Regions from separate parts of the Dehalobacterium formicoaceticum genome, predicted to be linked through region 3. Evidence: riboswitches for the same ligand, from Rfam matches in the RefSeq annotation. Region 3 holds a riboswitch; each other region holds the start of a gene.
What was found. Region 3 has a riboswitch for cobalamin ahead of CEQ75_RS17790 (sirohydrochlorin chelatase). Riboswitches for the same ligand answer to the same signal wherever they lie in the genome.

Region 1 (10,901 bases), 870 kb from region 3:
TATTTGTTGTCTTTTGGGATGGGATATTCCAATGCTCAGGAAGTAATGATGGTGCGGAAAACCTTGGATCAGATGTTAGCGGGGGAGCTTTACGACCGGGAAAATGGGGGCTTCTTTCGCTTTTGTGAACGTAAAGACTGGACCCATGCCCATCAGGAAAAATTATTGGAGAGCAATGCCGGCCTGTTAAGCTGTTATTTGAAAGCTATAGATATTTATGGATGGGAATCATATAAAGGAGCTGTTTTTCAGACACTCAATTATTTGATGACAGATTTTTGGGATGAGGAAACAGGGTTATTCGGTGGGAGCCGAAGGGAAAATCATCTGGATAGAATTCCCTATACCAATTGGAATAGTCTTATGGCATCTGTTTTGATTCGTGCCGGCCGAATCTTTAATTATCCCCGTTATTTAAAGCTGGGACTTCAGGTATTGGATTTACTATGGACGAGATGCTATCGTTTTGGTCAGGGCATGAGTCATTTTTGTGCACCGGAAACCTCTGCCCCAGCCTTACTCACTGATCAAACCCAATATATGCTTGCTCTGCTGGATGCCTATCAATATACAGGAGAAAAGACGTATCTTAAACGGGCCGGATTATTAATGGGACAGATGGAGGAAAACTACCGGATGCCGGCGGGTAATTATGGGGACATTCCCATTATTGATTCCAAGCCGGGGTATTTAAAGATTCCCTTGATCCCTTTTATGGAAAATATGGATGTGGTATTGCTCTTTATGCGCTTGGCTCATTTGACTGAAATTGACTTGTATAAGGTTAGGGGCGAAAACTTACTGCACATTCTAGGACCAATGCATCATGACAATCCCATTTTTGTCGCCAAATATGGATTAGGGCTTTTAGAATTGGGGAGATTTAATGCAGATCAAAATCTAATTGATGTTTGTGAGCATTAAGATATCAAGAAAGGGGTGAAGGGATATTCGAAAACAATTATGTTTACTCATGCTTTTCTGCTGTATTTTTTTTCAAGGTTCCCTACCTTCCGTAGCCTGCACGGACAATTTATCTTGTCCGGAACTGAAGCACACGGAACCGGTTCAGTCCGGCGCACATATTTTGGAGCTGCAGGATTTGCTCCAAAAGGCGGGGTTCTATTCAGGAAAGATAGATGGGAGCTATGGTCCCCGTACAGAAGAAGGCGTGCGCCATTTTCAAGAACAGCAGGGATTAGACGCCAACGGCGTAGTAGGTCACAATACATGGGATGCATTGGCTTTATTGTATGAGCAAGTCATCGCAACAAAAAAAGAAAAGGAAGGTCCCAAAGGTGTGGTGACGATTAAGGTGGATCTGAATACCCATCAACTCCACATCTTAGATGACGGACAGGTCTTTAAAACTTATCCTATTGCCATCGGCAAGTCAAAAACACCCAGCCCGGTGGGGGAATACAAAATCATCCATAAAGCCCTCAATTGGGGAACAGGATTTGGTACCAGATGGATGGGGCTTAATGTACCCTGGGGGATTTACGGCATCCACGGGACCAATAAACCGGGGTCTATTGGACAGGCTGCTTCCCATGGCTGCTTTCGCATGTTTAATCGGGATGTGGAAGAGATTTATCCCTGGATTCCTATGGGGACAAGAGTGATCGTGACCGGCTACACTCCTGATTTTCGGGGCTTTAAGCGCCCATTGAAAGTCAAATCAACAGGTCAGGATGTAGCCATACTTCAATATCGTTTGCAGGAACTGGGGTTTCAGATGGATTATGCTGACGGACGGTACGGTAACGCTACGGAATTAGCCGTCAAGCTTTTTGAAGCTTATCATATGATGCAGGTGGACGGGGAGGCCGATATGGAGATGTTGGGGCGATTGAATCGCTATTTCCCTGAATAATTGTGAATTCGTTCAGCTAATAAAAAAGCACCTGATTTTCACTCTCCGGGAAAAAAAGGTGCTTTTTAACTGGCTTTTATTAATTGATAATTATTGGTAATCGTTATAGCTTTTGTAAGCAACAACCTTATAACCGCTTTCTTCCAGAGTTTTAATAATCGGTTCTCCATAAAAAGTGGTGAGTCGAATGACAAGAAAGGTTTTACCCTCTTCGCGGAAAACAGCCACCCGGGAAATGTTCGCACCGCTTTTTTGGATGAGCTGGGTAACATTAGCCAATACTCCAGGGTGATCTTCCACTTCAATATCGATGCGGGAGCCTTGTTCTCTCACCCCTAAAAGGTCAATAAAAGCGTCGAAAATATTTGTTTCTGTGATGATACCTACTAATTTATCCTGTTCCACAACGGGCAAGGCACCGATTTTATGTTCCCGCATTTTAATGGCTGCTTCTTCTACATAAGCATCAGGCTCAATGGTAATGACTTTTTGTTTTTTGGGGAGAGCATCTTTAATTTTCATTTTTGCCAATAAATAATTGATTTCAAAAACACTGAGGGAGGTAGCGGGCGATGGGGATACCTCGCTTAAATCCCGATCCGTCACGATGCCAACTAATTTATCATTCTCCAGTACAGGCAAACGACGGATATTATGTTTGCGCATTAATTCCAATGCATCGGCAATCGTTGTTTGTTTAGTGATTGTTACCGGTTCCTTGGTCATCTTTGAACGAACATGCATAATTCCCTCTCCTCACTTATTAAGTCTATTTTTGCTTTTTCGCTCTCTTTAATACCAAATTCTACTTTCGAGGGCTCAACTCCTGCCATTAACAAATTTTTTCATTAAAAATATCTCCTTCATCTGTGATATCAGGAAGAGGTTTTTTCCATTTCCCAGAGAAATACTGACCTAAGTAAAAATTACAAATGAAAAAGGAGGGCTCTTAATGAGCATTCAACAATGGCATCGGGACACATTGGGGCAACAAGTTACCAAGGCTTTAATTAAAAACGAATTTGATGCAGTATACGTTGCCACCCGGGACGAGGCCGTAAAGGAAGTGCTAAAATATATTACCCCGGAAAGCACAGTTGGTGTGGGTGGGTCAGTAACGATCTCAGATCTGGAGATCCCTCAAAAAGCTGCAGCTATGGGGGCTCAAGTGCTGAATCATAATGTGCCTGGTTTATCTGATGAAGAAAAGATGAAGATCCGCAGAGGACAGCTTTTAAGTGATGTATTTTTATGCAGCAGTAATGCGATAACCCTGGATGGCCGCTTGGTGAATCTGGATGGAGCAGGAAATCGGGTGGCAGCGATGACTTTTGGACCGAAAAAGATTGTTATTGTGGCTGGAATCAACAAAATTTGTGTTAATGAAAAGGCCGCTTATGAAAGGATTGAAATGATTGCCGCGCCGATGAACAATAAAAGGTTGAATATGGCAAATCCTTGCAAAGAGCAGGGGATCTGCAGTGATTGCCAGACCAAAAGCAGAGCCTGCCGCATTTATTCTGTTCTCAGGAAGAAGCCCTTGCTTAGTGATATTACAGTAATTCTGGTAGGTGAAGATTTAGGTTATTAAAAAAACGCCTTAGAGGCGTTTTTTTTGTGCAGCTTTAACTGAACGAGCTCACTCTACTTTTCCCAGATTGTCAAATGGCCAAATGCGGAACACGGCCTTTCCTTCAATATCGTCCACAGGAATAAAAGAAACATCGGAACTGCGGCTGTCATGACTGTTCCCTCTGTTATCTCCCATAACAAAAACCGTTCCCGGCGGCACCACAGTATCAATTTCTCCGTCCGTGAAAGATCCGTTGATATAAGATTCTTTTTGCTCCTTGCCGTTCACATAAACCTTGCCGTTTTCAATGCGCAGTTTATCTCCGCCTAAGGCGATGGCTCTTTTTACATAAAAAGTACCCGGCCTGTCCGGTGCATTTAAAATAACGATATCACCCCGATTGGGCATACCTAAGGTGTAGCCAATACGATTGGTAAATAAACGGTCATGGTCATGGAGGGTAGGATACATGGATTGGCCGTAAACTTCCGTGATTTGAAACAAATAGGTACGGATGATTAAGGCTATGAGCACCGCTAATAATAAACTTTTCCCATACTCCCAGATGGTACTGCTTAGAGATTTTTTCAAATTATTTCACCCCTTAATTTTTATTATACCATAACTTGCAAGAATCATAAATTTTTTTTCGCGTATAGGGAAAAAAACATGACAAATAATAAAAGTCAGGAGGTGTGTCATGAAAAAAATCTTTTGGGTCATTATAGGGATAGGGGTGATTTTCCACCCTTTAATGGCGGGGGCGGAGCCAAAGGTGCGTGCAGAAACAGCAGTTTTGATAGATGGTCATACCGGAGAAATCTTATGGGAGAAGGATGCTCATAAACTTAGACACCCGGCTAGTACAATCAAAATGCTCACTTGTTTAATCGCTTTGGAGCAAGGCAATCTAAGTGATTTGGTTGAAGTAGGAGAAAAAGCTCATCAAACATATGTGGGACAGACCATTGAGCTTATCAAAGGAGACTGGATTTCTCTGGATCATTTAGTGGAATCCGCTCTTTTATGGTCGGCCAATGATGCAGCTGTGGCCATCGCAGAGCATTTGGCCGGAGATCCCCAGCTATTCTCTGTGCTTATGTATCACAAAGCATGGGCTCTTGGGGCTTACAATTCCAGTTTTCGCAATCCTAACGGTTATTCCGTACCCGGTCAATATTCTACGGCCTATGATTTGGCGTTGATTGCTCGTACGGCCATGGGCAACCCTTTTTTTGCTGAGACGGTACAGAAGCGTGAGGTGGACATTGTTTGGCAGGATCATACAAAAAAAGAAACTAAAAAGAAAACATTGCGTAATGTTAATAAAATTTTAGATTATTACCCTTTAGCCAATGGGATTAAAACCGGTACCACCAATGCGGCGGGGGGATGTTTGGTTGCTTCCGCAGTTAAAGGAGATCGATGGTTAATTGCTACCGTACTGGGAAGTTCAAGACGGTATGCGGATGCCACCGCGCTCTTTGAATATGGCTTTGAAAATTTCCCTCAGTAAGGACACAGAGGAGGGGAAATCAGGTATAATAAATGGGAAAACAGATCAAGGAGATCCCGATATGAAAGAAGTGACGATTTATACCGACGGAGCCTGTTCTAAAAATCCGGGACCGGGAGGATGGGGTGCTGTTCTAATTTACGGAGGGCACCAAAAAGAAATCTCCGGTTTTACTCCTCTGACTACCAATCAGCGTATGGAATTAACGGCAGCCATTGAAGCCTGTAAATCCTTAAAGGAGCCCTGCCGGGTAAAGCTTCATAGTGACAGTGCTTATTTAATCAATGCTTTTAATCAACACTGGCTGGAGAATTGGCAACGAAACGGTTGGAAAAATTCCAAAAAAGAGCCGGTGGAAAATCAAGATTTATGGAAAGAACTTTTGACGCTGGCTGAAAAGCATCAAATCACTTGGATTAAGGTGAAAGGACATGCTGATAATATTTATAATAATCGGTGTGATGAATTAGCACGCTTGGAAATTACCCGAAATCGTTAGAAATGTGGTAAACAGGGGGTCTAAACAGGGGACGGTTCTTTGTTTGAACATATGTTCAAACAAAGAACCGTCCCCTGTTTACCTCCCTGTTTACCTGTTGTTGGTCATAAAGAAATTTTATTCCGATAATAATTATTTTTTATTCCAGGCAGGAATGGATCATTAATGCGCGAATAATATATATGATTTTCCATGAAGAAAAGTCTGTTAAAACCTAAAAAAACACTATGAAAGTACGGGAGAAGTAAAATGTCAAGTATCAGGCAGATAAAGGCTTTTATTGCTGTAGCTGATTTAAAAAGCTTTACCCAGGCGGCAGAAGCAATGTTTATGACTCAGCCGGCCATAAGCGCTCAGATTAAATCATTAGAGGAACATCTGGGGGTTCCATTAATTGTCCGTAATGATAAGCGAGTGCGGCTGACGGATGCCGGTCAAATTTTTTACCGGGAAGCCAGGGAATTGTTGACTGTATATGAACGGGCACTAGAAAGCATGAATGAATTAAAATCATTGAAAAAAGGCAACTTGGCTCTGGGAGCCAGTACGATTCCAGGTGAATACATCATGCCAAATTTTATTGGGGGATTTCGGAAGCTTTATCCGGGGATAAATATTTCTTTAACTATCACCGATACCGGTCAAGTGGTGGATCTTCTATATGATCGAAAAATTGATTTGGGTGTAGTAGGAGCCAAGGTGGAAACAAATCATGCGGAGTATTTTCCTATCCTCCAGGATGAGCTGGTGCTGATCGCAGGGACGGAGTATCCGATTCAGGAGGAGCTATCCAGTCAGGATCTGTCTTCCCTGGATTGGGTTTCCCGGGAGGCGGGATCCGGCACCCGTAATGTGATAAAGGATTGTTTATCAATAAAGGGGATTAAGGAATCGGATTTAAAAATTGTCATGGAATTGGGTAGTACCCAAGCGGTGATCACCGGTGTGATTAATAATTTAGGGGTAGGCTTTGTATCTCATTGGGCAGCGGATGTATTTATTAAAGCCGGCGTGGTAAAACAAGTGATGCTACCAGATCTTGATTTAAAGCGTAATATCTACGCCGTAATCTCCAAAAATACTGCTGCCACCAGGGCACGGGACGTTTTCTTAGATTATTTGCTGCATCAAAATAAAGGATAAACAGGGGGTAAAACAGGGGACGGTTCTTCGTTTTGAACATATGTTCAAAACAAAGAACCGTCCCCTGTTTTACCCTGTTTATCCTTAAACGTTAAAACGGAAATTAATAATATCTCCGTCCTGTACCAGGTATTCTTTTCCTTCCAAGCGGAAAAGGCCTTTTTCTCTGGCCTTAGCCATCGATCCTGCCTCATGTAAATCCTGATAAGCGACAATTTCCGCTCTGATAAAGCCTCTTTCAATGTCGGAATGAATTTTTCCTGCCGCTTTTTTGGCAGGGAGATTTTTGGGGATGGTCCAGGCACGTACCTCATCTTCCCCGGCAGTAAGAAAAGAGATTAAGCCTAAAAGGTCATAGATTGCCCGAGCCAGGCGGTCAATGCCCGGCTCCCTGATGCCCAGGTCCTCCATGAAAACAGCCTTATCTTCTGCCTCCAGTTGACTGATCTCCGCCTCAACCTGAGCGCAGATCTCTAAAACCATCATCTGATGTTCCTTTCCGTAATCATGGACTACTTCTTTTTGGGGATAGGAAGCGGCGGTAAATTGTTTCTCATCCAGGTTCACCACAATCAACATGGGCTTGTCTGTTAAAAAGGTGATATGTTTAATAGCTTCCCTTTCTTCCTCAGAAAAGGAAAGAGTGCTCACAGGCTGTTCATTTTCCAAGGCTTCCTGGATTTTTAATAACAGATCCTCTTCTAAGGGATGCTCCATTTTTTTCTTTTTAGTGCTGTTAATACGTTCCAGACGAGTTTCCACCAATTGCAGGTCCGCAAAAAGTAATTCCATATTGACGGTCTCCAGATCCCGAATGATGTCCAAAGAATCGTCCACATGAAGCACCTGATCATTTTTGAAAGCGCGTACAATATGAACCAAAGCATCCGCATCCCGCACCGCTGATAAAAACTCATTGCCTGTTCCCTGGCCTTGACTGGAGCCGCGCACCAAACCGGGGACATCAATGACTTCAATTTGAGCGTAGGTGGTTTTTTTGGGATGAAACATTTGGGTTAAGAAATCAATCCGCTCATCGGGAACCGATGCTGTGCTGATATTTGTTGCCGTTTTTCCAGAATAAAATGCGCTGGTTTCAATGTTTGCGTTGGTCAATAAATTAAAAAAAGTGGTCTTTCCCACTGTGGGAAGTCCAACGATACCGCAAGAAAGAGCCATAAAAACACCTCCAATGGGATTATTATACTTGATAGCCTCATCAGGGACAAGTGATCAGAAAGATAAAAATTTAGGTTGACAAAACAAATAGATTGGCTTATACTGGGCTCAATTGAAAACCAGATATTTTTTAGGTGCCCGAAAGGGATAATAGGGAACCAGGTTATAAATCCTGGACGGTCCCGCCACTGTAATTAGACGTTAAAATATGTGCATTTGCCACTGGGTTCACTGGGAAGGCGTACATATTAGTCTATAAGTCAGGAGACCTGCCTGAAAAATTTTCGAGATGAACAATGGTAAAGTTCTAGCTTATTACAAGCTGGAACTTTTTTTATTTTCTAATATTTTTTCCATTATGCATATATAGGAGCTGTCGCCATGGAAACCATCGCTCAGATCAAAATTGAAAAGCTTTTCTTCCCCCAAACAGCCAATACTGCCCTGAAGAACATTGATTTTAAGATTAATAAAGGGGATTTTATTGTCATTACCGGTGGTGTGGCATCAGGAAAATCCGTTCTTCTCCACACGATCACAGGGGCAATTCCCCATTACCATCAAGGGGAGCTGGAGGGAAAAGTGACCCTGATGGGTCAGGATATTAAAGACGTAAGTCTTAATCAAATGTCCCGGTATGTGGGGTATATGATGCAGGAACCTCAGAATCAACTGATTAGTTTGGATGTTTACGATGATGTTTCTTTTGGACTGGGCAACATGGAATTACCGATGGAACAAATCGATGAGATTGTGAAAGATACCTTGGAATTTGTGGGGCTTCGAGGCTTTGAAAACAGACAGACCGCGTCTCTTTCAGGAGGGCAGGCTCAACGGGTAGTTTTGGCAGGTGTTTTGGCCCTCCGTGCCCCGATGCTGATTCTTGATCAGCCTACGGCCGAATTGGATCCCCGCGGCCGCTATGAGCTTTATCAAAGATTGGGACACTTAAATAAAACCCGAGATCTGACCATTGTTTTGGTGATGGATCGCATCGAAGAAGTTATTACCTATGCCAACAGAGTTTTCTATATGGAAGAAGGGGAAATCGTCAGGGAATATTTCCCTGAGGAATATTTGAAAGAACGAAATGAGGAACTAAAAAAACGATTTCAAAATAAGAGCGTTGTGCGGGGCAAAAATCATCAACACCGTCAGGAAAAGGAGGTTGTTGTCAATATCAAAAATGCATCTTACCGGTATCCAAACAATTACACAGGCTGTGAGGATGTCAATTTAAAGATTTATCAGGGGGATTTTTTAGCGGTGATCGGTTTAAACGGTTCCGGAAAATCAACATTAGCAAAAATGATCGTTGGTTTATTACTGCCCACTAAAGGTACCATTGATGTTTTTCATGAATCCTTAATCAAGGAAAATCTAAATAAGATCCGTTCCCGGATCGGATTTTTATTTCAAAACCCTGACTATCAGATTTTTGCCAGTTCCTTGCGGGAAGAGGTTGGGTTTTCCTTGAAACTGAGGGGCGAAAAAAAGGAGGTGATGGACAGAAAAATTGATGAGAGTCTAGAATTCGTGGGTCTTTTAAAATATAAGGATTTGCATCCTCAACGTTTAAGCCGCGGTCAGCGTCAGCTCTTAGCCTTGGCATCTGTTCTGGTCAGCGATCCGGAACTGATTATCGCTGATGAACCGACCTCGGGTCTTGACGAAAATCAAGGATATATGATTATGGATAAACTAGCTGATTTATCGAGGCTGGGAAAGACAGTCCTGCTCATTACCCATGATTTGACCATGGCCCAAAACTACTCCAACCGCATCGTGGCCATGTATAACCATCGGCTTCAACTGGATATCTCAACGAGTAAACTGAAGGAACATCTTAAACCTTTAATCGACATTGATTTGGATTTTGGAAATATTATTTCATTTAACAACCGGGACGAAGAGCGAGGAGGTTAAAAAATGGAGATATCGTCTGTTGCTTATGAATCAATGGAAAAAACGAAACAAAAACTGAACGATAAATTGGATCCCCGCACAAAGTTAGCCTGGTACGGGCTGATGATTCTTTTCGCTTTAATCTGTGAAACACCCTTTCAACTTATCGTTGTTTTATGTGTGGGCATGACTGTTTCCTTGATCTTAAAGGGTTCATTGAAACAATATCGGGTGATGATTGCAATCATGTTGCTTTTAGGACTGCAGATGCTGATTCTTCAGCTGCTATTCTGCCGGGAAGGTATGCTCCTTTATCAATGGGGTATGATTAAGATCTACAGTGAAGCCATCCCCCTCACAGTTCTTGGTATGTTGAGAACAACTGTAATTGTTTTTGCCAGCATGCAGTTTTTAACTTCTGCTTCACCGACGGAATTCACCTTGATGCTGATGAAGTTTAAAGTCCCTTATCGGTTTGCCATGCTGGTGGGACTGGGTGTTCGTTTCTTACCTTTGATGAAGGCTGAATATCTGTCGATTATTGAAAGCCAGAGTATCAGAGGTCTAAAAATGGAAAAGGTCTGGGACAAAATCAAGGCAATAATTCCCACATTTCTGCCTTTTTTATACCGAGCGGTGAGGCGTTCCACAGAAATCGCCCTGGCCATGGACTTACGGGGTTACGGACAGAGTAAAACCCGTACATTTGCCTCAAATATTGAGATAAAAACATATGACCGGGTTTTAATCAGCGGCATATTTTTAATCATGATCCTTAGTTCTTTATACAAAATGGCACCATTTGCAAGCTAAAATACATCTATGCAGGGAGAGGATCACATGAAAGAAAGTTTATTTAGAACAGACACCAAAGCTTTAGTGGGCAGTGTCATTGTAGGAATTGTATTTTTAATCATGATGCAAGTGACAGGGCGTATCGACGGTATTTTAGATCCTACTTTATTACTGTTTAATGGAACATGTTGGTCATTTTTTACCGGTCTCATTGTTTTAATGTACAAACAACCTGCCGGGATTATTGCCGGATTATTAGAAGCAATCATCGCCATGGCTACTGCCTACTCACCCTTGGCATTTTTCTTCCTGTTTGCCAATACCATTGGATCCATTATGTATTCATTGGTTGCCAGGGAGTTATCAATGGAGAAATTAAGCCATCATTATTTGGCAATGATCGCCTGTAATGTAA
Region 2 (10,901 bases), 190 kb from region 3:
TTCATGGAGCTTTTTGCTTCCATCATCAGCGTGATACCCTTGATCACCTCATTCATGACGGATCCTGACAAAAGTTTTGCCGCCTTTAATTTATAAGCCTGGCGGCCCAGGATGCGATCATGATATTCCTTCTCTTCCTGTTCCGAGAGCTCCATCGTACGCCGAATAATCCGTACAATTTCCCTCATTTGATCAAAAACTTCCTGATGAGAAATACCTCCCCGCAGGCTCTCATATTTTACCGCTAATTCCCAGGGGGCAAGCTTCTCTTTTTCGGCAATAGCCAGCATTTCCTCGGCAGTATTAAACAGTCCCTGATAATTTTTATGAGAAAACACAGGGAGCACCGGGAGAATATCTAAACGCCTCCCTTGGGAAATCAATCCTCCCACCTGTTCCCCCAAATCTGCCTGGGACTTGATATTTAAAAGATAATCATCTTTTGTATTATGGCTAAGTAAAATTTCATCATAAGAAAATTCCGTTGATGCTAAAGCAGTTACCATATCTTCATAGACCATCCTTGCTTCCATTGCAGGTAAATTACCCAAAAGGAAGACAGTTTCATAATATCCACCGTCCATATGCACGGGAATTTCCCCAATCTTTCTCACCTGAATCATGCCGCCGCCTATTGATACCATCTCTGCTGTAAGACTGTTACCGTTACGGTCCCACATGACAGCCTTATAGAGATTGGGATGGTCACAAGGCTCATCGGTAATGAGAAAATCAATTATTATGTCGGCGGATTCGGCTATTTCCAAGGCATCTGCCACCCGGGGATCATCCGCTGCAAATCCCATGATTCCGGCAGCAAGACCAAACGCGGATCCTTGGCCGGAAAAGGTGGTAGCTAGGGATCCCTGAGAGGAAAATTGAAAAACCACTTTGCTCACTTCTCCGCCCATCATGCTGCGGATGATCTGTCCAATGCGCACAGAGGCAGCTGTATGGGAGCTAGAAGGCCCTATCATGATCGGCCCAATGACATCATTAAAAATACTTGCCGGCTGATGCATTTTCATTGACCTCCTTTATTAAATAATCCAAATCGTGAGAGTACTATAGATTAATCTTTTGTCCTATCCCTTTTGTCAAAGCCTTTTTGTAAATGAGGTCGGCTGTCGTGAGATCAAACAATCCCATACCTACCGATTTAAAATATCTGGTTTTCCCCAGCTGAATAGTTTCCCCGGCCGACTTTTTTGCCAGATAATCTCCCATGTATTTCACCCGATCCATGGTCAGAATGCCGTCCGCCAGCGGTTGACTCAGATCACCGCTCTCCTCGCAGGCATAAGGAAGTTCTGTATAGACCTGATCCACCACTTGCCAGATGGCATCTGGTAATTCCCGCATATTAGGCTTCCAGGAACCAACAGCGATGAAGCACTTTCCTTCCAAAAGCTCCGGCCGATTGGGCAGCACCGGTTCAGTCGCCGGACTCGTGGTGATAACAATTTGACTTTTGTTTAATAATTCTACAGTATCATTACAAATGGTGATTTCCGGATTTTTTGGGGCCAGTGCTTGGTTAAGCCTTTTGATATAATCCGCAAGATCCTTATTAAAAGCATCAAATAAGTAGATATGTTTAATTGGTCTTAGGTCGCAGGCATAAAGAATCTGATGGAATCCCTGGACTCCGCAGCCGACAACACCTACCCTCTCGCTGTCAGGATAAGCAAAATGCCGCATGCCTACCCCGCCAACAGCCCCGGTACGTAAGGCAGTTAATGTCTGGGCATCAAGGATCGCCAAAGGATGCCCGGTTTCATAATCATTTAACATCATCAATCCGTATATGAGGGGTAATTTTTTTTCTTGATTCTCAGGAAATAGTGAAAGAATTTTAGTGCCAATCATATCTTTGGTAAAACAAGGCATATAAAGCATATTCTTGTTTTTGTGTTCCACATTAATACGCTCCGGCATATAAAACTCACCGCTTCTGAAAGTATCAAAGGCTTCTTCAATGGTATCCATCATTTCTTTAAGAGTTACTGCCGACTTAATTTCTTTTTCATTTAAAAATATCATTATTTATTGCTCCTCATTAACAAATATTCCTAAGGATTGTGCTAATAATAGAATTTTCATTTTGCGCTATAATAATATGCAACTTCATGTTAATAGTCAACAGATAATTAGCGCTTGATAATAATCAACCTTTGGTATTCTTTACTATTGACTTTATCCTGGGGGCATAATATAATTACGCCCATAATACAAACCGCTTTCTTATTTAATTTACATAAGAAAAACCTATATAACATTGTAACAAGGTGCCCCAACTGGGGATAATAGGGAATCCGGATCATTCCACAGAATTTTTGGTAATGAAGAACGGAGCGGACCCACCACTGTAATTGGTGAGCTTGAAGATGAACCACTGGTTTCGAACTGGGAAGGTTCTTTTCGATGAATGCGATGACCCATGAGCCAGGAGACCTGCCTTATTAACATTAAGTATGAGGATGAAGGTAAAGTCCTACGACAATTTTTAATTGTCGTAGGACTTTTTTTATTCTATTCCAAAGGAGGTGAGCTCATGTTTGGTTCAAGTGCAGGGACGTTTTTAACCGCCGTGATTCTATGTCTCCTGGTGGCGTCTATTGGGATTTCCCTGTTTTGCAAAGATTTATTTAAATTATAAAAAATTTCATGAAACATGAAGAGAAGGGTGATTTTTATGAGCTTGGAAATGATCATCGGTACAATTCTTTTCTTTGCCAGTATTATCGTGGTAACTTTTCTGGCAAAAAAACATACCGGCAATCTGAAAAATTATTTAATTGGTAACAGCAACGTAGGCGGTGCGGTTTCAGCTTTTACCTGGACTGCTTCTGCTGCCAGTGCGGGACTCTTTTTAGGTGCAGCCGGTTTGGCCTATCAATATGGATGGGCGGGGTTAATGTATTTGATCGGTGTATTTGGCAGCATGTTTATCAGCTGGGTTTTTGTCATTCCCAAACTAAGACGGGTAGCTGTCAGCCGTTCGATCTTAACAACGCCGGACTACTTAGTTATGCGTTACGGTGAAAAAAGAATAAAAATAATCTCCGCTTTTTGGACCTTGGTTTTTATTGTTCCCATGATTATTGTGCAATTCGTGGGCGCCGGCTATTTAATCGAATCCACACTGGGCTTGAACTATTTTTGGGGTATGATTATTATCGGTTTGACAGTAGCCATCTCCACACAACTAAGCGGTTATATGGGAGTTGCTTGGTTGGATACCCTGCAAGGATCTATTATGACCATAGGAACCATTGTCATGGTTTATCTTTCTCTGCAAATGATGGGGGGATTTACTAATTTAAACCTTAAGCTTGCCGCCATTGATCCGAGTCTGGTTCAGTTTACCGGTAACATGCCCCTTTCTTTGCAAATCGGACTGATTGTTTCTTACCTGGTGGCCTTTTGGGGACAACCCCATCTTACTGCCCGGGTATGGGGCTTAAAAGATAGCAATGCACTGCGTTCGGCTTTGCCTATTTCCATGATTCTTGGTGTGATCTGGTCCTTCGGCGCCGGATTGGTGGGCTTATCTGCCCGGGTGCTGCACCCCGGTCTTGCATCGCCTGATATGGCTATGCCCAGCGTAATCAACGGCTTGCCGGTATTCTATACCGCTCTGTTGTTTTTTACCCTTATTGCCGCCATGATGACCACAGCAAATTCCTTGCTTTTAACAGCTGCCGGTTCGGTAAGCAATGATATTCTGCCTTTATTTATTAAAGATCAAGACGATCCCCGGGTACTTTATGGGGCAAAACTGATGGTTCTGGTGATCGGTGTGCTTTCCTTCGTTTTGGCTCTTAAGCCACCGGACCTAATTCTAAAAATCAACGCTTTTGCCTTCGGCGGATATGCCCTTATTTTCGGCATCCCTTTATTTCTAGGCGTGATGTGGAAAAAGGCCAATCTATCCGGTGCCATGATCGCTTTGACAGCAAGTCCTATCATCTATATTGCTTGGAAAATGTTTTTATCCCGGCCGACGGGGATTCATGAAATGATCGCTGCCCTGGCGATAACGATTGTTTTGATTCTTTTGGCCACCTTATTTGGTAAAAAACCTACAGAGCAAATGCTGGAGATTTATTCACTGGGGCAAATACCCAAAAATGATCAGGAGGGTCATCAATGAAAAAGCAAATAAATGTCCTGCACTATTTGAATCAATTTTATGGAGGGATTGGGGGTGAAGAAAAAGGCGATGCCCCTCTGGAGTTCCGTGCAGGGGCCATCGGCATCGGCGAGGATCTTGCCCGGTTGCTGGGGCCGGATTTTGTTATGAGCAGCACAGCTATTTGCGGTGATAACTATTTTCAGGAAAATCAGGAAGAGGTTCTGGGGGAGTTAAGAGAGAAGCTGCAAAATTCCGATGTGGATTTAATTGTGGCCGGACCGGCCTTTGGCGCAGGCCGTTATGGCATCGCCTGCGGTGCTGTTTGTGATCATCTTACCAACTCTTTGGATATTTTTGCCTTGATGGGGATTTCCCCGGACAACCCTGGAGTGGAGATGTATCGGCAAAATGAACGCATCTATATGCTGCCCACAACGAAAACCATGCGGGGCATGAAGGATGCTCTCATCAAAATGGCTGCTTTTGCCCAAAGGATCAGTTCGGGGGAAGAAATAGGACCGGCCAAAAAAGAAGGCTATCTTCCCCGGGGCATCCGCAAGGTAATTTTTCGTGAGGAAACAGGGGCTAAAAGGGCTGTAGAAATGCTGGAAGCCAGACTTCAGGGCAGAACATATGAGAGTGAATTGGTTTTGCCTGTTTTTGAAAAAGTCACCCCTCCGGCACCAATTAGTGATATCTCAAAGGCAAAAATTGCTCTTGTAACAACGGCTGGTGTTGTTCCCAAAGGTAATCCGGATCAAATTAAAGCCTTAAATGCAGAAAACTGGGCCAAATATCCTCTGGATTTGCTCTTATCCCGGGACTACGAATGTATTCATGGAGGAATTAACCCCGACTATATTAATGCCCGGGCAGAATTCGTTGTCCCTGTGCAAACAGCATACAAGCAGCAAGAGCAGGGACAAATCGGTGCCCTTTTTGATCAGTATTTTGTCACAGCCGGCTGCGGCGGTGTCATTCATGTTTTTCAAAGAATGGGTCATGAGATGGCGGAAGCTTTGGCAGATATGGGAGCAGATGGTGTGATCCTGACCAGCACCTGAGGTACGGATACGCGCGGCGGAGCTGTGCTGGCTAAAGAAATTGAAAAACAGGGTATCCCGGTGGTATTGTTTACGGCAATGATCCCTCTGGCAAAACAAGTGGGGGCACACCGAATTGTCAAAGGAGTAAAAATTCCCCATCCATGGGGCGATCCCTCCTTAAGCCCTGAGAATAATCAACGCATTGAGGAAAAGATTTTCCAGGCTGCTTTGGATTTACTGCAAAGAGAAGTTCAAGAGCCTGTTGTGTTTCAGCCTGTTTAAGAATCAATTTAAGAAAGGGGGTTATCCCATGTCCCTTGAAATGGGTACCTTTCATGTTGAAAAAGTTATCTTAGATAATAAAACATTTTTAGAGCAAAGAACATTATATATCAATCCCCGGGAGCTGGAGGAATTGCTTTTAAAAGATCCGGCCCTGGCAAAGGTTAAGATAGAAATCGTCGGCCCCGGAGAGAATGCCCGTATTATCCATATCATGGATGCAGTGGAGCCCAGAATAAAAATTAAGGGCGGCGACGTGGTTTATCCGGGCATTGAAGCTCCTGTTTACCGCGGGGGTTCCGGCACCACATACCGCCTGGATGGGGTTGCTGTGATCACCTCCTGCCTGATTCCTTTGAGGAAAGCCGGCGGCCTTTACATTGCCCGGGAAGGAATTTTAGATATGGCCGGGCCGAATGCACCATTAACCCCTTTTTCCGAAACCTGGAATGTGGTTCCTGTGATTACGGTACAGTCCGGCTTGGATGAAGAAACATATGAAAAGGCGCTGCGCAATGCCGGGGTCATTGCCGCCCGTTATTTAGGTGAGGTTATGCGGGAATTAACACCGGATTCCCTTCAGCTTTACTCCACTGACGAAAAAAACCCGGATTTACCCAATGTGATCTACATTAACCAATTGGAATCCTGTGGTCTTTATGGACGCAATTATCTTTATGGCATGAGTTTTGATGATCTGCTGCCTACCATGATTCATCCCAATGAACTGATGGATGGAGCCATCGTCAATGCCCTCCATTCCCATACGGCGGTTCAGACCCCCACTTATTATCAGACCAACAACCCCATTGTGGAAGAGTTATACAAAAGGCACGGCAAAAGCTGGAACTTTAACGGAGTGATTGTGTGCCGGGGTCATTTTGAAGACATTGACAGCAAGTACCGCTGTGCCAACTTGGTGGCAGGTATGGCGCAAATGATGCAGGCGCAAGGGGTGATTGCCACCTGGGAATGCGGGGGCAACACCTTTATGGAAACCATGCTTTACTTAAAGGAATGTGAACAGATGGGCATAAAAACCGTTCTGGTTACCTATGAACACGGGGGAGCTGATGGCAGGGACAATCCTCTGTTTTATTTTGAACCGGAGGTGAACAGCATCGTGAGCACCGGCAGTCTTGATCGGGCGATCCACTATCCGCCGGTGGATCGGGTGGTAGGGGGAGATATGATCCGCCTTTATCCGGAAGAAGGGGGTGTGCTCTATCCTGCTCACCAAGCTCTGGACCTTAATTATCGCTTGGAATCCTGGTGCTCCTGCAACAATGTGGGCATAGTCAATACCAGCTGCGACGAGTTTTAAAAATATCAAAGATAATAAAGGAAGGGAACTTGAAATAAAGCTTTAAATAGCGAAGGAAGGAGCAGCTTAATGCTAAAGGGAAACAAAGTGATGGTGATCGGTGACCGGGACGGAGTCCCCGCCCAGGCTCTGGAAGAGATGGTTGTCAGCGCCGGGGGTGAAGTGATTTTTGCTGCCACCTATTGTTATGTGTGAACTTCCGCCGGAGCAATGGACCAGGAAAACCAAGCTCAGATCAAGGCTTTGTCGGCCAAATACCCCCGGGAAGAAATCGTGGTGGTATTAGGCAGCGGAGAGCCGGAAATGTCCGCCCTTTTGGCGGAAACTGTAGCCATGGGAGATTTTAGCCGTATAGGTCCATTAGCAGGAGTCCAGTTAGGACTCCCCGCCTATCATATTGTGGAAGATGTCATAAAAACAGAAGTTCCACCTGAGGTATACGCCGGTCATATGGCCATGATGGAAATGGTGCTTGATGTTACGGGGATCAGTCGAGATGTTTCTGCGGTAAGAAATCAACTGAATAATAACCATCGGCAAGAGCAAAGGAGCAAAAAACCATGAGCTTTCCGATTATCAAAAGCACCGCCTATGCTTTAATCCATACACCGGGACTGATGTTAGAGGAAATGCGCCATAAAGGCATCCCTTTAGCATCAACTCAAAAGTCATCTGTGAGAAATTTTGAAGAAGTCCTCGCCTATCTGCCCAATCAGGTATTTATCGGAAACATGGCCCCTGAGGAATTAACAAAGCTCCCTCGCCCCTGGTTTAGACAGCTTTTAGCGCAAGCTAAGCGCAAGGGGAAATTTGGTGAAATATTGCCTGAAGAAGAATTCCTCGCCCTGATGAAGGCAGTAGATGTTTATGGTCTTGTCTGTCTGGAAAAATCCTTCCAGGAAAGAACTATTAAAAAAATTGCCGCCCACCCGGCACTTCAAAGCTTAAAAGGTGTCCAGGTGCCCCAAGATACGGGATATGAAATGCAGGAAATTAAAAGAATGATTCAAGAAGAGGCCTGTGTGCCCCTAACCTGTGAAGGCACCATTCAAGGCTGCGTCAAAAAGGGCCATACCACAGATAATGCCCTGACCGCCCGGCACATCAGGGAAAACTTGGCCGCCAAGGCTTCCGGGGTGCTTGCCCTGCAGCTTCTTTTGCAGCAATCAGGCTTAAAACGGTCAGAAGTGGATTATGTCCTGGAAGTATCCGAAGAATCCTGCGGCGATGACGGTCAAAAAGGGGGCGGTGGTTTTGCGAAATCCATTGCTGAAGCCTGTTCCTGCACGAATGCCACCGGATCCGATATTCGCGCTTTTTGTGCCGCTCCGGTACACGGGATGATGCAGGGTGCCGCCTTGGTTCAGGCAGGAATATTTCAAAACGTGGTGGTGGTCGGAGGAGGATGCACTGCCAAGCTGGGCATGAATGGGGTTGTGCATCTCAAGAACCAAATGCCCTTGCTGGAGGATATGCTGGGTTCTTTTGCCTGTCTGATCAGCACCAATGATCATATTCATCCTGTGATACGCACCGATCTGATTGGCCGTATGAAAGTATCCTGCGGGGATTCTCCCCAAAATGTCTTCAAAGAATTGGTGCGTGAACCCCTGGCTCGGGGCGGTTATAAAATATCCCAAATTGACCGCTTTGCTGCCGAACTGGTGAACCCTGAGATTATTGAACCTACCGGCTGCGGTGATGTGACGAAGCGAAATTATCAAATGATTGCCTCTTTAGGGGTGCTCCAGGGTGAATATGGCCCGGATCAGATCAGCAAAGAAATAAACCGTTTCGGGGTACCGGGTTATGCTCCCAATCAAGGGCACATCCCTTCAGGAATCCCTTTTATCGGTCATGCCTGTCAGAGGATATTAGACGGAGAAATGAAGCAAGCAATGATTATCGGGAAAGGCAGTCTCTTTTTAGGAAAATTAACCCGTCTTTATGATGCCCTTTCCCTGATCATCCAGAAGAATACGTAAAAGGTAAGATTCATCAAAAAGAAAAGTATGTCCTTTCCGGAAAGGGCATACTTTTCCTTTTAGATCTGTGACTAATTGATAAGATATTAATTGACGAGCTGAAGGGAAAGGTTTTATAATTATCAAAAACAGGTGCAACACTTTGTTCTTCTTATAGGATTGCGGTTATTTGGCAGATAACTTAGCTAACCATTTTTGCGTTAAACCTTAGTGCTTCATTATAGTGTAGATAGTGTAGGTTTAAATAATAGGAGTTGATATTGATGCAAAAATTAAACGTTGAGATATTTGTAAACGGCAACTGAGTGCGCGGGGCTTTAATGGCCGATTCGGTAAGGTCTTTACCGATTGAAATTACAGATCGTATTACCTTGCAAATGAGAAACTGCTTTACGCGGGAAGGCTTAGACCGTAAAAAGGAGCTGAACGTTCTTGTCATTCCTTCAATAACCATTAATGAAATGCTGGCTTTTGAGACACAAGTTCCGGACGAGGAAGAACTAATTGAAGCTATGGATGAGTTTCTCCAAGATTGTGATAAAAACACAAATTAGGCGGCAGCATCTATTTTAGAAATACTGTTGGGAAAGGATGATGGTCATGACAGTACTGGCACTGCCAGTAGATCAACGGGTAATTGACATTGATTCCAGACGTTTCGCCTCGATAGAAAAAGCCCTGGTGGAACTGATTACCAACTGCGATGACAGCTATGTGCGGCTGGAACGCAAGGGGTTCATGGTGGCCGGAAAAATTGGCATCAGTTACAAACGCTATAAAAATGGCTCTGTTCTCACCGTCAGTGATCAGGCTGAAGGCATGTCCTTTGACCGCATACGTTCTGTGCTTTCTTATGGCGGAGCACATAGTCTTATGTCCCAAGGAGTATCCGGGGGCCGGGGGTTTTTCGGCCGAGGCATGAAACAGGCTATTTTCGGTTTGGGTCACGGTTGGATTGAATCCATTTTTGAAGGCAGATACAGCCGGGTAGATCTTTTCCGGGGCGAGGACGGCCGCTATCTTTTTGACGACGGAGATACTGATCGGCCGGCGGAAGAAAAAGACTACCATCGCCTTCATCTTACCCCCGGAGACACAGGCAGCATGGTAACCATTGTGGTGGACAATCCTCAGACCAATATCCCTTATTTTTCCTCCCTTTCCGCTACCATCAGCAACAATATCTATTTGCGGGACATTTTATTCCGACGCTCTGTAGAAATAACCAACCGCAACCTGAAGGGCAGAAAGAGAATCTCCCTGACTCTGGCTTTTGAGGAACCGGAAGCAGAAGTGCTGGTGGGACCGGACTTCCTCGGATCCTTCATTTACGAGGAAAAAGCCTTTCCTTTTTACCTCACCTTGAAAAAATCCTTGGACGAAGAGCTGGTTTTGAAGGGGGACGAACGCACCAATGGATTATTAATTATTTCCGGTACCGCCGTCTTTGACTGCCAGTTTCTTAATTTTGAAAATCAACTGGGTACGGAATTCCTTTTTGGCACGGTGCGCTGCCCCGGGCTCAGCGAGATGATGGCAGAAGGCGTCCCTATTATCAGCGATGAACGGGAAGGTCTGAACCTCAAGGATCCTTTTGTGCTTGCTTTTTCCGATGGGGTCAGTGAATTGATCCGGGATCCTGTCAACAGGGAAAGACAGCGTCTCAGTCATATTGAGCGGGCCACAACATCCCGTCGCACTCAAAATCTCATTGGACAGGTTTTACAGAAGATGAACCAGGTTGCCATTGAGGATTTAAATATCATGATTTCACCCGGTCCGGGTTCCGGCAAACCGGGTCCCTTTGATACAGGCCGTCCGGCTGTGCTGCGCTTCAGCACCCCCTTTTATTACCGCAAGGTAGCAAAAGCTTTTCATGTATCCCTGCTGGTGAATCAAGATGCTCTTCCGGAAGGAGAGGAAATCACAGTTGAATACAACTTGCCGCCAAGCATTCTGGTACAGCCTGATCCAACAGTTTTAAGCGCCAGGGATATACCTGAAGACGGACGCTTTCAGTGGAAGGTTATCGGAGACGAAGTGGATGCCCGGGGAAGAATCACCGTCAGCTGCGGTCCTTATTCCGCAACAGGAGAAATTGTTATAGCAGAAAATGCCCAGGGCAA
Region 3 (10,901 bases):
GCAATATCCGCCGTGGGCAGCAGTACTTTTTCATCTTTTTTGATTCTTTCTTTCAAACCTTGGGCTAAAGCTTCCGCCTGATATTCATGGGGAATATAGTCGGCAATAATGCCTCTTTCTGCCAAGGCCGCTCCGGTGCCTGCGCCGATCGCACTAATCTTCACTCCACACAGACTGCGCATATCTTTTTTCATTTCTTTTAAGTGTTTAAAGAAAGTTTCAACTCCGTTGATACTGGTAAAAACGATCCAATCATAACTTTGAATCTGAGCAAATTTCTCATCAATGAGGGAGAAATCCTCCGGTTCCAGGATTTTAATGGTCGGAAAGGAAAAAACCTCCCCCCCTAAATCCTCAATTTTTTCTGCCAGGACACTGGTTTGTTTTCTTGTTCGGGTAACCAATATCTTTTTACCGGAGAGAGGTTTCTTTTGGAACCAGTCCAGTCGGTCATGCAAACCTACTACCTCCCCGACAATAATGATGGAAGGAGGAAGCAGTTTTATATTCTGTACAATCTCTTCGATGGTGGCCAATGTACCCACGGCTTTTTTCTGGTCCGGAGTCGTTCCTTTAGAAATCACAGCCACAGGGGTATCCGGATCTTTGCCAAATTTAATCAAATTATTACAGATACTGCTTAGGTTTGATAACCCCATTAAGAAAATCAATGTACCCTTCAGTTGCGCCAGCACCTGGTAATCAACACTGGAAACATTTTTTTCCGGTCGTTCATGTCCGGTAATAATATGTACAGAAGAAACAAAATCACGATGGGTCACAGGAATCCCCGCATAAGCTGGCACAGATATGGCCGAGGTAATTCCCGGTACGATCTCAAAAGGAATTCCTTCCTGGCGCAATTCTTCCGCTTCTTCTCCGCCTCTGCCAAAAAGATAAGGGTCTCCCCCCTTTAATCGGACAACAGTTTTTCCTTCTTTAGCCTTTTTTACGATGAGTTTATTAATCTGATCTTGAGGAAGGGCATGACAGCTGCTGGCCTTGCCCACATAAATAAATTCGCTGCCCTCTTTGGCAAAATCTAAAAGTTTTTTATTCGCCAAACGGTCATAGATCACCACATCCGCTTTTTTTAAGCATTCGACAGCTTTCAATGTGATTAATTTATAGTCTCCCGGGCCGGCCCCTACCAAATATGCAGTATGGTATTTATTTGTCATTACCTGTTCCTCCTATTTCTTTGGACAATGTTTTTTCACGAATTTCTGCGATTTGCCGCAGAACCTCCGCTGTTTTTCCGGCCTTTAACAATTCCGGAAGGGTGGAGTAGACCAAAGCTTTAAAATATGCTTTCCTTTGATCGATTTGTTCTATTTCCCGAAGTGCCCAAACTCGTTCCCGCCCCAACAATTGGAGAAATTCCTCATACTCTGCTCCATAACGCTCCTCCAATTCTTGACGAATCTTCTTGGATAATATTGGGCTTTTGCCATTGGTAGAAAAAGAGAGTACCAGATCACCCCGTTGAATCTTAGAGGGCACAATGAAATTACCGGCAGCAGGCTGGTCCGCAATATTAAAAAATACCCCAGTATCTAATGCTTCCCGGCTGATCTCCTCACTCACCTTTTTATCATTGATGGCGACATAAACCAAATGAAAGCCTTCAAGATCCCCTTTTTGATAAGGCCTCCTGATCAAATTAATTTCCCCTGCGTCTGCCAATTGAACCAATGGAGCCATAATTTCCGGACTGATTAAGGTGATATCTGCCCCTGTCTCTTTAAGGGTCAGAGTCTTGCGCAGCGCAACTGCCCCGCCTCCTACAACGAGGCACCTCATCTTACTTAGATCAACCATCAAAGGATAATAGTTTCCCAAATTACACAGACTCCTCCTTATACAGAGTCTCTAAAATCTCTGTCAGATCTTCCTTGTTTTCCAGGACAGAAAATTGTTTTAATCTGACCATGGGCGGGGAATAAATCTTTTTGACAAACCCTTTTAAAATGACGGCCATTTTAGCCTCATCTTCCGTATTTTTCAATCGGTCAATTAAATTGGGCATTTCTTTATTTAAGACATGTTCATGATAGCTTTCAATTTGTTTAATCGCAGGAAACAATGGGATACATTGCAGCCACTGATCAAACTCATCTACCGCTTCTTCAATCAAAAAGCGCGCTTTCTCCCCGGCCTGCCGCCTTTTCTCCTGGTTTTCGGTTTGGATTTTTTCTAATGCATCCAAATCAACTAAGGTAATGCCTATTAATTCCCCTACCCTGGGGTCGATATCACGGGGCACCGCCAGATCAAGATAAATACTGCCTTTTTTATAGCCCACAATCTCTTCTCTTTTGATTACCAGGTGAGGTGCTGCTGTAGAGCTGATCACAACATCACAGATGAAAAGATAATCTTCAATTTCATCAAAAAGAATGATTTCGATGTCCGGATAAACTTCCTTTAAAGATCGAGCCGCTTCATAAGTGCGATTGGCTACCAGGATGCGGGAAAAACCCATGTCTTTCAGGTAAGTCAAGGCTAAGCGGTTCATTTTCCCCGCGCCAATTAGCAGTACATTGCGCTCTTGATAATCGGATAAAGATTTTTCCAAGTATTGAATCGCCAGATAACTGATCGAAGTGGGATTTTGGGATATTTTTGTTTCCAGGCGCACTTTTTTACCATTGGTAATGCCATCCCGAAAAAGTCTGTTTAATACCCGCCCCGACATATGTAATTCCAAAGCTCTTTGATGGGCTGATTTTACCTGTCCTAAAATCTGATCTTCCCCTAAAACCTGAGAGTCTAAACCGGCGGTCACCTGAAAAAGATGGGTAACACAGTCCATATTTTCTTTGACATAAAAATATTGATCCAGAGTCCCCTTTTCCAACCCATGAAAAAGGCAGAAAAAATCTTTAATTTGTTCTATTGCCTGGGGCATGTCTGAATACACTCCATAAATCTCGCTGCGATTACAGGTAGAAAGAATGACCGATTCATCCAAAATCAAACTAAGCCGGTCATAAGCTTTTTCAAATTTCTTCTTTGTAAAAGCAAGCTTCTCTCTAACTTCAATCGGTGTATTCTTATAACTCACTCCGACAACAACAATATCCATTTAGTACACTCTTTTCCTCATAGTTTTTGTTAGGTAGTTTAGCAAAATAGAAACTACTTTACGGCAAGAGCCCGTTCAAAGAGAATGTCCGCCAATACCGATTCCGGACCAAGAGGTTTGGCCAATTTAAAGGTTACATCCGGATAATCGGGTGCAATTTCATTAAGCATATGAGGAATATCTTCCTTGATATGAATCCCCTCATATAAAAAGTATGGGGCAAAAATTATTTCTTGCACGCCGGTTTCTGTTACCTGGGCAATAGCCTGGGGAATAGTAGGTTCGTTATGCTCCATAGCTGCTCCAGCCACCTGATCGAAACCACCCTTAGCTCGAACCAATTCGACAATTTGATTAAAGGCATTCACTGCATCTTGAGATCTGCTGCCGTGGCTAATAATAATTAATGCTTTATTCATGATTCTTCCCCCTTTTTATCATAAGAAAACCTGGCTTGCGCTTGTACTTTCAGAAAGTATAAAAAAACCCTTAGCTGTAAGCTAAGGATAGCACCCGCAAGCCAATCCAAAATAATCATTCTGCGCCCTTCCCCAGGCAGCATCCGACTTTTAGGCAGGTCTTCTGGCTTTCGGTTCATTCTCCTCCCTACCTTCCCACAACGATCCGTGCAGTGGCATTACAGGGATTTGTCTCCGATTACAGCAGCGGGTCCGCACCGGAATTGCACCGGTTTCCCTATTCTCCTTTTCAGGCACCTAAAAGATTATTAACAATAGCATATAAACAGAGTTCTTGGCATCAGGTGGAGTTTTTACTCCATCTGATGCTTAGAAATCGTTATCCAGGAGCTTAGCGCCGCTTATCTCCCACTTGGAGAAGTGGGAGTTTTAGCGACGGTTAGCTATCGGATAAATTATATCATATATTTATTTAAATGAAATAGCAAATTGCTTTCTATATTGAAATACCTGCTTTAATTATTCCATATCATTATAAATCTTAGTCCTCTTGAACCATGATTTTTGTCAATTCCAGGGGTTCAACGCGGGTATTATTGCGATAGGCACGCATATTACCACCGGATATTTCATCAATCAGGGCAATATGATGATCTTCTCCCACCCGGCCAAATTCAAATTTTATATCATATAATTCCAGCCCTTTTTTGGCCAATTCATCTTTGACAATATTACCAATCTGTTTGGTAAGATCCTTGAGAATTTCATATTCCTCTTTTGATAAAATACCCAGCATATCTAAGGCATCCTTTGAAATCGGAGGATCGTTTCGATCATCATCCTTAAGAGTCACTTCGACCAAAGCATCCAAGGCTTGTCCGTCCTCAGCATACATTTCATAACGGCGCAAAAAGCTGCCCACCGCCCGAAAACGACAGATTACCTCCAAGCCTTTACCAAAAGGGGCGGCCTTTTTCACAGTCATAGTTACTTGATCTAAATCGGCATCAATGAAATGAGTCGGGATGCCCATTTGATTTAATTTTTCAAAAAAGAATTTCGTCAGACGAAGCCCGGCTTTTCCGGCCCCTTCCATAGAAAGCCCTACAGTATTGGCTCCGGGATCAAAAACACCATTCACACCGGTTACATCATCCTTAAATTTTAAAAGATAATTTCCGTCTTCTAAAGCATAAACATCTTTGGTTTTTCCTTGATATACAAGATTCATGATCGAAGCCCCTTTTCATAATATATTGTAGTGCTTTAACCCTTGATATTTTATTTTATCCATTTTAACAAAAATTTCTTCATAAGAAAAGAAAATAATTGCAGGAGCTGATTGTTATTATGAAGAAATCAAATGACAAGTTTTTGATGTTTTTAAAGCAGCAAGGTAAATTCTCTAAAATTAGGGTATAATTCAAGTAAACGTGAGAGGATCGAAAAAGTGAACTCGTTCAGCTAAAGCTGAACATCGGGGCTTCAGATGGGGAATCTACCCCACCTGAAGTGAAAATAGGAGCTCCCACTTATAGAAGTGGGAGTCTTGGAATTTGATAAAGAGGAGCGGGATGATGAATAAAATATCGATTAAAGACTTATATCGGGAACCGGATCTTTTTTTAAATCAAACAATCAGTGTTGAGGGTTGGGTAAGAACCCTTAGGGTATCTAAAAACTTCGGTTTTATCGAAATAAATGACGGTACATTTTTTAACAACCTTCAAATTGTTTTTGATGAAAATTTAAATAACTTTCAGGAAGTTGCTAAATTAACCCTAAGCTCAGCCCTTCATGTGGAGGGTACCTTGGTAAAATCCTTGGGCGCCAAACAGCTCTTTGAATTAAAAGCAAGCGTCATCGAAATAATCGGACTTTCTGAGCCTGATTATCCCTTGCAGAAAAAAAGGCATTCCTTTGAATACCTGAGAACCATTGCCCATTTACGGCCAAGAACCAATACCTTTTCTGCTGTTTTCCGTCTCCGGTCAACACTTGCCTTTGCCATCCATAAATTTTTTCAGGAAAAAGGCTTTGTCTACGTGCACACGCCCATTATTACCGGCAGCGACTGTGAGGGGGCGGGGGAAATGTTTCGAGTTTCTACTTTGGATTATGAGCAGCTGCCTAAAAACCCCCAGGGACAGTTGGACTTTGGCGAAGACTTTTTTGGCAAGGAAACCAACTTAACTGTGAGCGGACAATTGGCGGTAGAGACCTATAGCATGGCCTTTAAAAATGTTTATACTTTCGGCCCCACCTTTCGGGCAGAGAACTCAAATACGGCCAGGCATGCGGCGGAGTTTTGGATGATCGAACCGGAAATGGCTTTTGCCGATCTCAAGGATAACATGCATCTTGCAGAGGAACTCCTGAAATATTTCATCCGGGAGATGCTGGAGAATCTCCCGGATGAAATGGCCTTCTTTAACAGTTTCATTGATAAAGCTCTGTCGGATCGTTTAGAGCAGGTCTTGAATGCTGATTTCGCTCGGATCACTTATACAGAAGCGATCCAATTATTGCAAAAATCAGGGATCAAATTTGAGTATCCGGTGGCATGGGGCCAGGATTTACATACGGAACAAGAGCGGGCCTTAACAGAGCAAATTTTCAAAAAGCCGGTTTTTGTCACAGATTACCCCAAAGAAATTAAAGCTTTTTATATGCGGCTCAATGATGATGAGAAAACAGTGGCGGCTATGGATTTGCTGGTTCCCGGGGTAGGAGAAATTATTGGCGGCAGCCAAAGAGAAGAACGCTTGGAGATCCTGGAAAACAGAATGTCCCAGCTGGGTTTAAATCACCAGGATTATTGGTGGTATTTGGACACCAGAAAATACGGGGGTACCCCTCATGCCGGTTTCGGCCTTGGTTTTGAAAGGGCAATCATGTACCTTACCGGCATGACCAATATCCGGGATGTGATTTCTTTCCCCCGAACCCCGAAAAATGCCGAGTTTTAGCCAAGTTTTAACGTAAGAAAAGCAGGATTTCCCCTGCTTTTCTTTTCTTTTAGCAATATTTTGAAATAGTTGTTAAAAAAACAAGGGTATCCTGCATGATATTTTTTATTTCTGTATATTCATTGGGTTGATGGGCTAATTCATTAATTGTGGACCAAACCACGGCGGGAATATTTTCTGCCCGGAGCATGGCCGCACATGTTCCTCCGCCAATACCTCCGCAATAAGCCTGAATGCTCCTTTCGGCCAGAGCAGCCTTAAGATTTTGCACCACCAAAGCATCCTGAGCAGTGGGTACCGGAGCATCCACTTTCTGTAAAAATTCATAGCGGATACGTACCTTTTCACGATACTCATAGCGGGCAATGGTTTTATTAATATGATCTGCCAGCTCCGCCAGTTTGAATTTTGGCAAAACCCTCATATCCATGACAAAAACATCTTCTCCTGGAATTATATTCGGACTTTCCACATTGGAAAATTTCTGGGTCAGTTCAAAAGTGGAGTAAGGAGGATCAAAAAGTTCGTCATGATCCGCATAAAGTTCCTTTAAGGTATCTTCCAGTTCCACAGCCAAATGGGCACCCACCGAGCCGGCATTGATCCCTAAATGGGGCATGGAGCCATGAGTTTGTTTCCCCATTACTGTAAATTTCAGCCAGGCAATGGATTTTTCGGCAATTTCGATAAAGGTTCCGTCCGGAGATCCGGCATCGGGCACAATGGCTTCATCCTCGGCTGAGAAAACCTTCCTCCTGATCAACTCTTTCAGGCCAAAATCGCTGCCCGTTTCCTCATCAGCGGCAAAAATAAAACCGATATTGCATTTAGCCCGGATTCCTTGTTCCTGCATCACCAGACAGGTATGAAGAATGGAAATGATTCCTTGTCCGTTATCCTCCACACCCAAACCATAAATACGCCCGTCTTTTATTTCCGGTTTAAAGGGATCGGTATGCCAAGCTTTCAAATCACCAGGAGAGACGGTGTCCGTATGGGCGATAAACCATAGAGTTTTTGCCTTATTTTCCGTACCGGGAATTTTGGCAATAATATTTAACCTTTGCCCCTCCTGAACCTGATCATCAGCCACTTCGATAACTTCAAAGGAGACATGGTGCTCCTTTAATACCCCTAAAATCCATTGGCAGCGTTCATATTCACCTGTGCCGTTGTTTTGGGGATTAATGGCTGGAATGGAACTCATGGCCACCATATCAGAGACAATTTGTTCCTGCCTGCTTTCCACCAGGGTAGTCAAATCTTTTATATTCATAGATCTCCTTCCTTTTCGTATCAATAATTCTAACTTTATAGTGATGGAATCATACTATATTTTAACATAAACCTCCATTTCAGACTATGGTTAGCATCCGGCGTCACCTTACTCCGGCTTTTGATAAGAGCATTATCATCCAAAAGGGATGTTGACGAACATATTAAGAAGTGTTACTCTAAAACATGGTGTGTCAGCCCATTAGTTCAATTCAATTTAAAGGTCATCATTTGTGCTTATACATAACATAGGAGGTTTCTGCTTCATGTTTATCCTGCAGCCTGATAATTTATTCCTTTCAAATATTTTATTCTACATAGCAGCTGCTTTTTTTTCTCTTTTATTAAGAAAAAAACATAAAATATGCAATATTCTTGCTAATCTTCTTTGTATTGCAGGAGCATTCCTTGGTATCCTGGCTTCCTTAGGATATATGATATCTGATCATGAGATATTAAGGCTGGTTCATTTTAGCACCTCCATTCCCCTCATTGCTCTCGATCTTATTATCGATGATCTGACAAGTTTTTTTGTGCTGGGTTTATCTGTCTTGGTACTTGCTGTATCCCTCTATTCCTTAGGCTATAACACCCACTACTACGGAAAAAGGCCTATCGGTCTTTTTAATTTTCTTTATGCTTCTTTTATTTTATCCATGTTCTTGGTTATGACTGCTGGAAATACAATTTTTTTCTTTATCGCCTGGGAAATTATGTCACTCCTCTCTTATTTTCTCGTAGTTTTTGAATCTGAGAAAGAAGAAAATCAAAAAGCAGGCACCCTCTACATTATTATGACCCATATCGGAGCCACTTTTTTATTAATTGCCTTTATGATTATGTTCCGCTACACCGGATCCTTCGATATCTTGGGGAGTTCTGCTGTCATACCGGCAGCAGCAAAAAATATCATCTTTTTATTGCTCCTCGTTGGCTTCGGAACTAAAGCCGGGATGATTCCCCTGCATATTTGGCTGCCTTATGCCCATCCGGCGTCCTCAAGCAATGTATCAGCCTTAATGTCAGGGATCATGATTAAGACCGCCATTTATGGCCTGATCCGCTTTGTGCTTTTATACCTAAACATCCAACATAGCTGGTGGGGCATATTAATCCTCTGCCTCGGTGTGATATCCGCTGTATTAGGGATTGCTTATGCCCTCATTGAGCATGACATCAAACGACTTCTTGCTTTTAGCAGTATCGAAAATATCGGTATTATTCTCATTGGTTTAGGGGTTAGTTTTATCGCATTTGCCCAGCATAATTTATTTGTTGCTTGTATAGGGCTTATGGCAGCTCTTTTCCATACCTTTAACCATATGTTGTTTAAATGCGGTCTTTTTCTGGGAGCGGGCGCAATCCAATACACCACCCACACCAAAGATATTAATAATTTAGGCGGTTTAATCAAAAACATGCCGGCAACTTCTGTTTTTATACTATGTTTTTCTCTTGCTATCTCCGCCATCGTGCCTTTTAACGGCTTTGTCAGCGAATGGCTTACGTATCAGTCCTTATTTATCAATATTGATCTGGGACATGCCGGCGTCAATATGCTGTATCTTCTCGCCGCAGCTGCTCTGGCTTTATGCGGAGCATTAGCCGCGGTGTGCTTTGTCAAGCTTTTCGGCATCTCTTTTTTAGGTCTTGCCCGCAGCACCCAAGCAGCAGAGGCGAAAGAGGTCCCCATGCCCATGCTTTTGGGGATGGGTCTTCTTGCTATGATTTGTCTGGTACTGGGCATTTTCCCTCTTTTTCTCTTAAGGATCGTGGACAAAGTAGGTTTGTCCTTCACCGGCCTCTCTGTCACTGATCATCTTCAAGGAGGATGGCTGATGGCCTACCTGCCCTTACAAGTGGAAGGTAACAGCATCACCCCATGGGCTTTTTTTCTTGCCTTATTAATCCTCATCCTTATCAGCCTGGTTATGGTAAGAATCCTGGGAGGAAAGTACCGGGAAAGAAAATATAACACTTGGGATTGTGGATTCAAGGAATTAACCCCCAGAATGCAATACAGTGCTACCGGGTTTTCCAAACCCTTAAGAATTGTTTTTAAAATTCTATATCGACCTGGTCGGGAACTGAAAACAGGAGAAGGGACTTCACCTTATTTCCCTCTTTCCCAAAAATATCAGGTAAGTACCGAATCCATTTTTGAGAAATACTTGTATTACCCGATCATCCTGATCATGAACAAGTTTTCCATTAAAACTAGGCTCTCCATTCAAACAGGAAGCATTCATATGTATCTTTTGTATATTTTAATCACCACCTTAGCCTTGTTATTATATAACCAGCTTGTGTAAACCTATGATTTTAGGTTTGATGGTAGGAAAAAGGAGCAGCAAACATGGGAAACTTTATTTATTTTACAATTCAAATTATGATGATTGTACTTCTGGCACCTTTAGTGAATGGCATTATCAAGAAAATAAAAGCCTTAACACAAAAGAGAACAGGTGCCCCCATTCTTCAGATGTATTTTGACCTATATAAATTACTTAAAAAAAGTGTTGTTATTTCTCAGACATCATCCTGGATATATCATGTCACGCCTTATTTAGTTTTTGCAACTGCCCTGGCAGCAGCATTGTTGGTGCCCGTTTCCACTATGGTTACCCCTACCTCCTTTCCCGGAGATGGTATTATGCTAATTTACATTTTCGTCCTGACCAGGTTTTTTATTATGCTGGCAGGATTAGATACTGGCAGCACCTTTGGAGGAATGGGCAGCAGCAGAGAGGGGATGATCTCCTCACTGATAGAACCATCCATGCTAATTTCTCTATTCACCATCGGGCTGATTTCTAAGTCTACCTCAATTTATCAAATGATGAGTACAGCAAAATTATTAGAGATACCCTTAGTACAACCTGTTTACCTAATGATTTTTATTGCCCTTTTGGTAATCATCATTGCCGAAACCTCCCGGATCCCGGTAGATGATCCAGCCACACACCTTGAATTAACCATGGTGCATGAGGCCATGATGCTGGAATACTCCGGCCGGCACTTGGCTTTGATGGAATTGGGTGCTGTGATCAAGCAGCTGGTTTTAATCACCCTATTAGCAAATGTTTTCCTCCCCCATGATCAGCTGATTCACCTGACCGGGATGGGAGCCTTGATTCTTTCTCTGCTGTT

Region 1: linked by a shared signal. The riboswitch ahead of CEQ75_RS03870 (ABC transporter ATP-binding protein) and the one ahead of CEQ75_RS17790 (sirohydrochlorin chelatase) in region 3 are both predicted to bind cobalamin.
Region 2: linked by a shared signal. The riboswitch ahead of CEQ75_RS00395 (sodium:solute symporter family transporter) and the one ahead of CEQ75_RS17790 (sirohydrochlorin chelatase) in region 3 are both predicted to bind cobalamin.

The regions. Positions count from the first base shown of each region.
Region 1 covers NZ_CP022121.1:768,310-779,210, forward strand. The annotation lists gene CEQ75_RS03825 (DUF255 domain-containing protein) at 1-924, shown strand, start outside; gene CEQ75_RS03830 (L,D-transpeptidase family protein) at 974-1,876, shown strand; gene CEQ75_RS03835 (CBS and ACT domain-containing protein) at 1,967-2,620, opposite strand; gene CEQ75_RS03840 (lactate utilization protein) at 2,829-3,467, shown strand; gene lepB (signal peptidase I) at 3,516-4,040, opposite strand; gene CEQ75_RS03850 (D-alanyl-D-alanine carboxypeptidase family protein) at 4,150-4,965, shown strand; gene rnhA (ribonuclease HI) at 5,027-5,464, shown strand; gene CEQ75_RS03860 (selenium metabolism-associated LysR family transcriptional regulator) at 5,714-6,607, shown strand; gene ychF (redox-regulated ATPase YchF) at 6,692-7,786, opposite strand; cobalamin riboswitch at 7,902-8,077, shown strand; gene CEQ75_RS03870 (ABC transporter ATP-binding protein) at 8,168-9,712, shown strand; gene CEQ75_RS03875 (energy-coupling factor transporter transmembrane component T family protein) at 9,716-10,504, shown strand; gene CEQ75_RS03880 (hypothetical protein) at 10,532-10,901, shown strand, end outside.
Region 2 covers NZ_CP022121.1:86,530-97,430, forward strand. The annotation lists gene CEQ75_RS00385 (L-serine ammonia-lyase, iron-sulfur-dependent, subunit alpha) at 1-1,022, opposite strand, end outside; gene CEQ75_RS00390 (ornithine cyclodeaminase family protein) at 1,066-2,043, opposite strand; cobalamin riboswitch at 2,270-2,476, shown strand; gene CEQ75_RS00395 (sodium:solute symporter family transporter) at 2,696-4,156, shown strand; gene CEQ75_RS00400 (glycine/betaine/sarcosine/D-proline family reductase selenoprotein B) at 4,153-5,466, shown strand; gene CEQ75_RS00410 (glycine/sarcosine/betaine reductase component B subunit) at 5,495-6,790, shown strand; gene grdA (glycine/sarcosine/betaine reductase complex selenoprotein A) at 6,860-7,354, shown strand; gene grdC (glycine/sarcosine/betaine reductase complex component C subunit beta) at 7,351-8,775, shown strand; gene CEQ75_RS00425 (hypothetical protein) at 9,096-9,329, shown strand; gene CEQ75_RS00430 (ATP-binding protein) at 9,376-10,901, shown strand, end outside.
Region 3 covers NZ_CP022121.1:3,665,256-3,676,156, forward strand. The annotation lists gene cobA (uroporphyrinogen-III C-methyltransferase) at 1-1,181, opposite strand, end outside; gene CEQ75_RS17780 (precorrin-2 dehydrogenase/sirohydrochlorin ferrochelatase family protein) at 1,171-1,842, opposite strand; gene hemA (glutamyl-tRNA reductase) at 1,844-3,088, opposite strand; gene CEQ75_RS17790 (sirohydrochlorin chelatase) at 3,142-3,507, opposite strand; cobalamin riboswitch at 3,644-3,823, opposite strand; gene CEQ75_RS17795 (phosphoribosylaminoimidazolesuccinocarboxamide synthase) at 4,049-4,738, opposite strand; gene asnS (asparagine--tRNA ligase) at 5,085-6,476, shown strand; gene CEQ75_RS17805 (M20 family metallo-hydrolase) at 6,526-7,752, opposite strand; gene CEQ75_RS17810 (proton-conducting transporter transmembrane domain-containing protein) at 8,018-10,063, shown strand; gene CEQ75_RS17815 (respiratory chain complex I subunit 1 family protein) at 10,108-10,901, shown strand, end outside.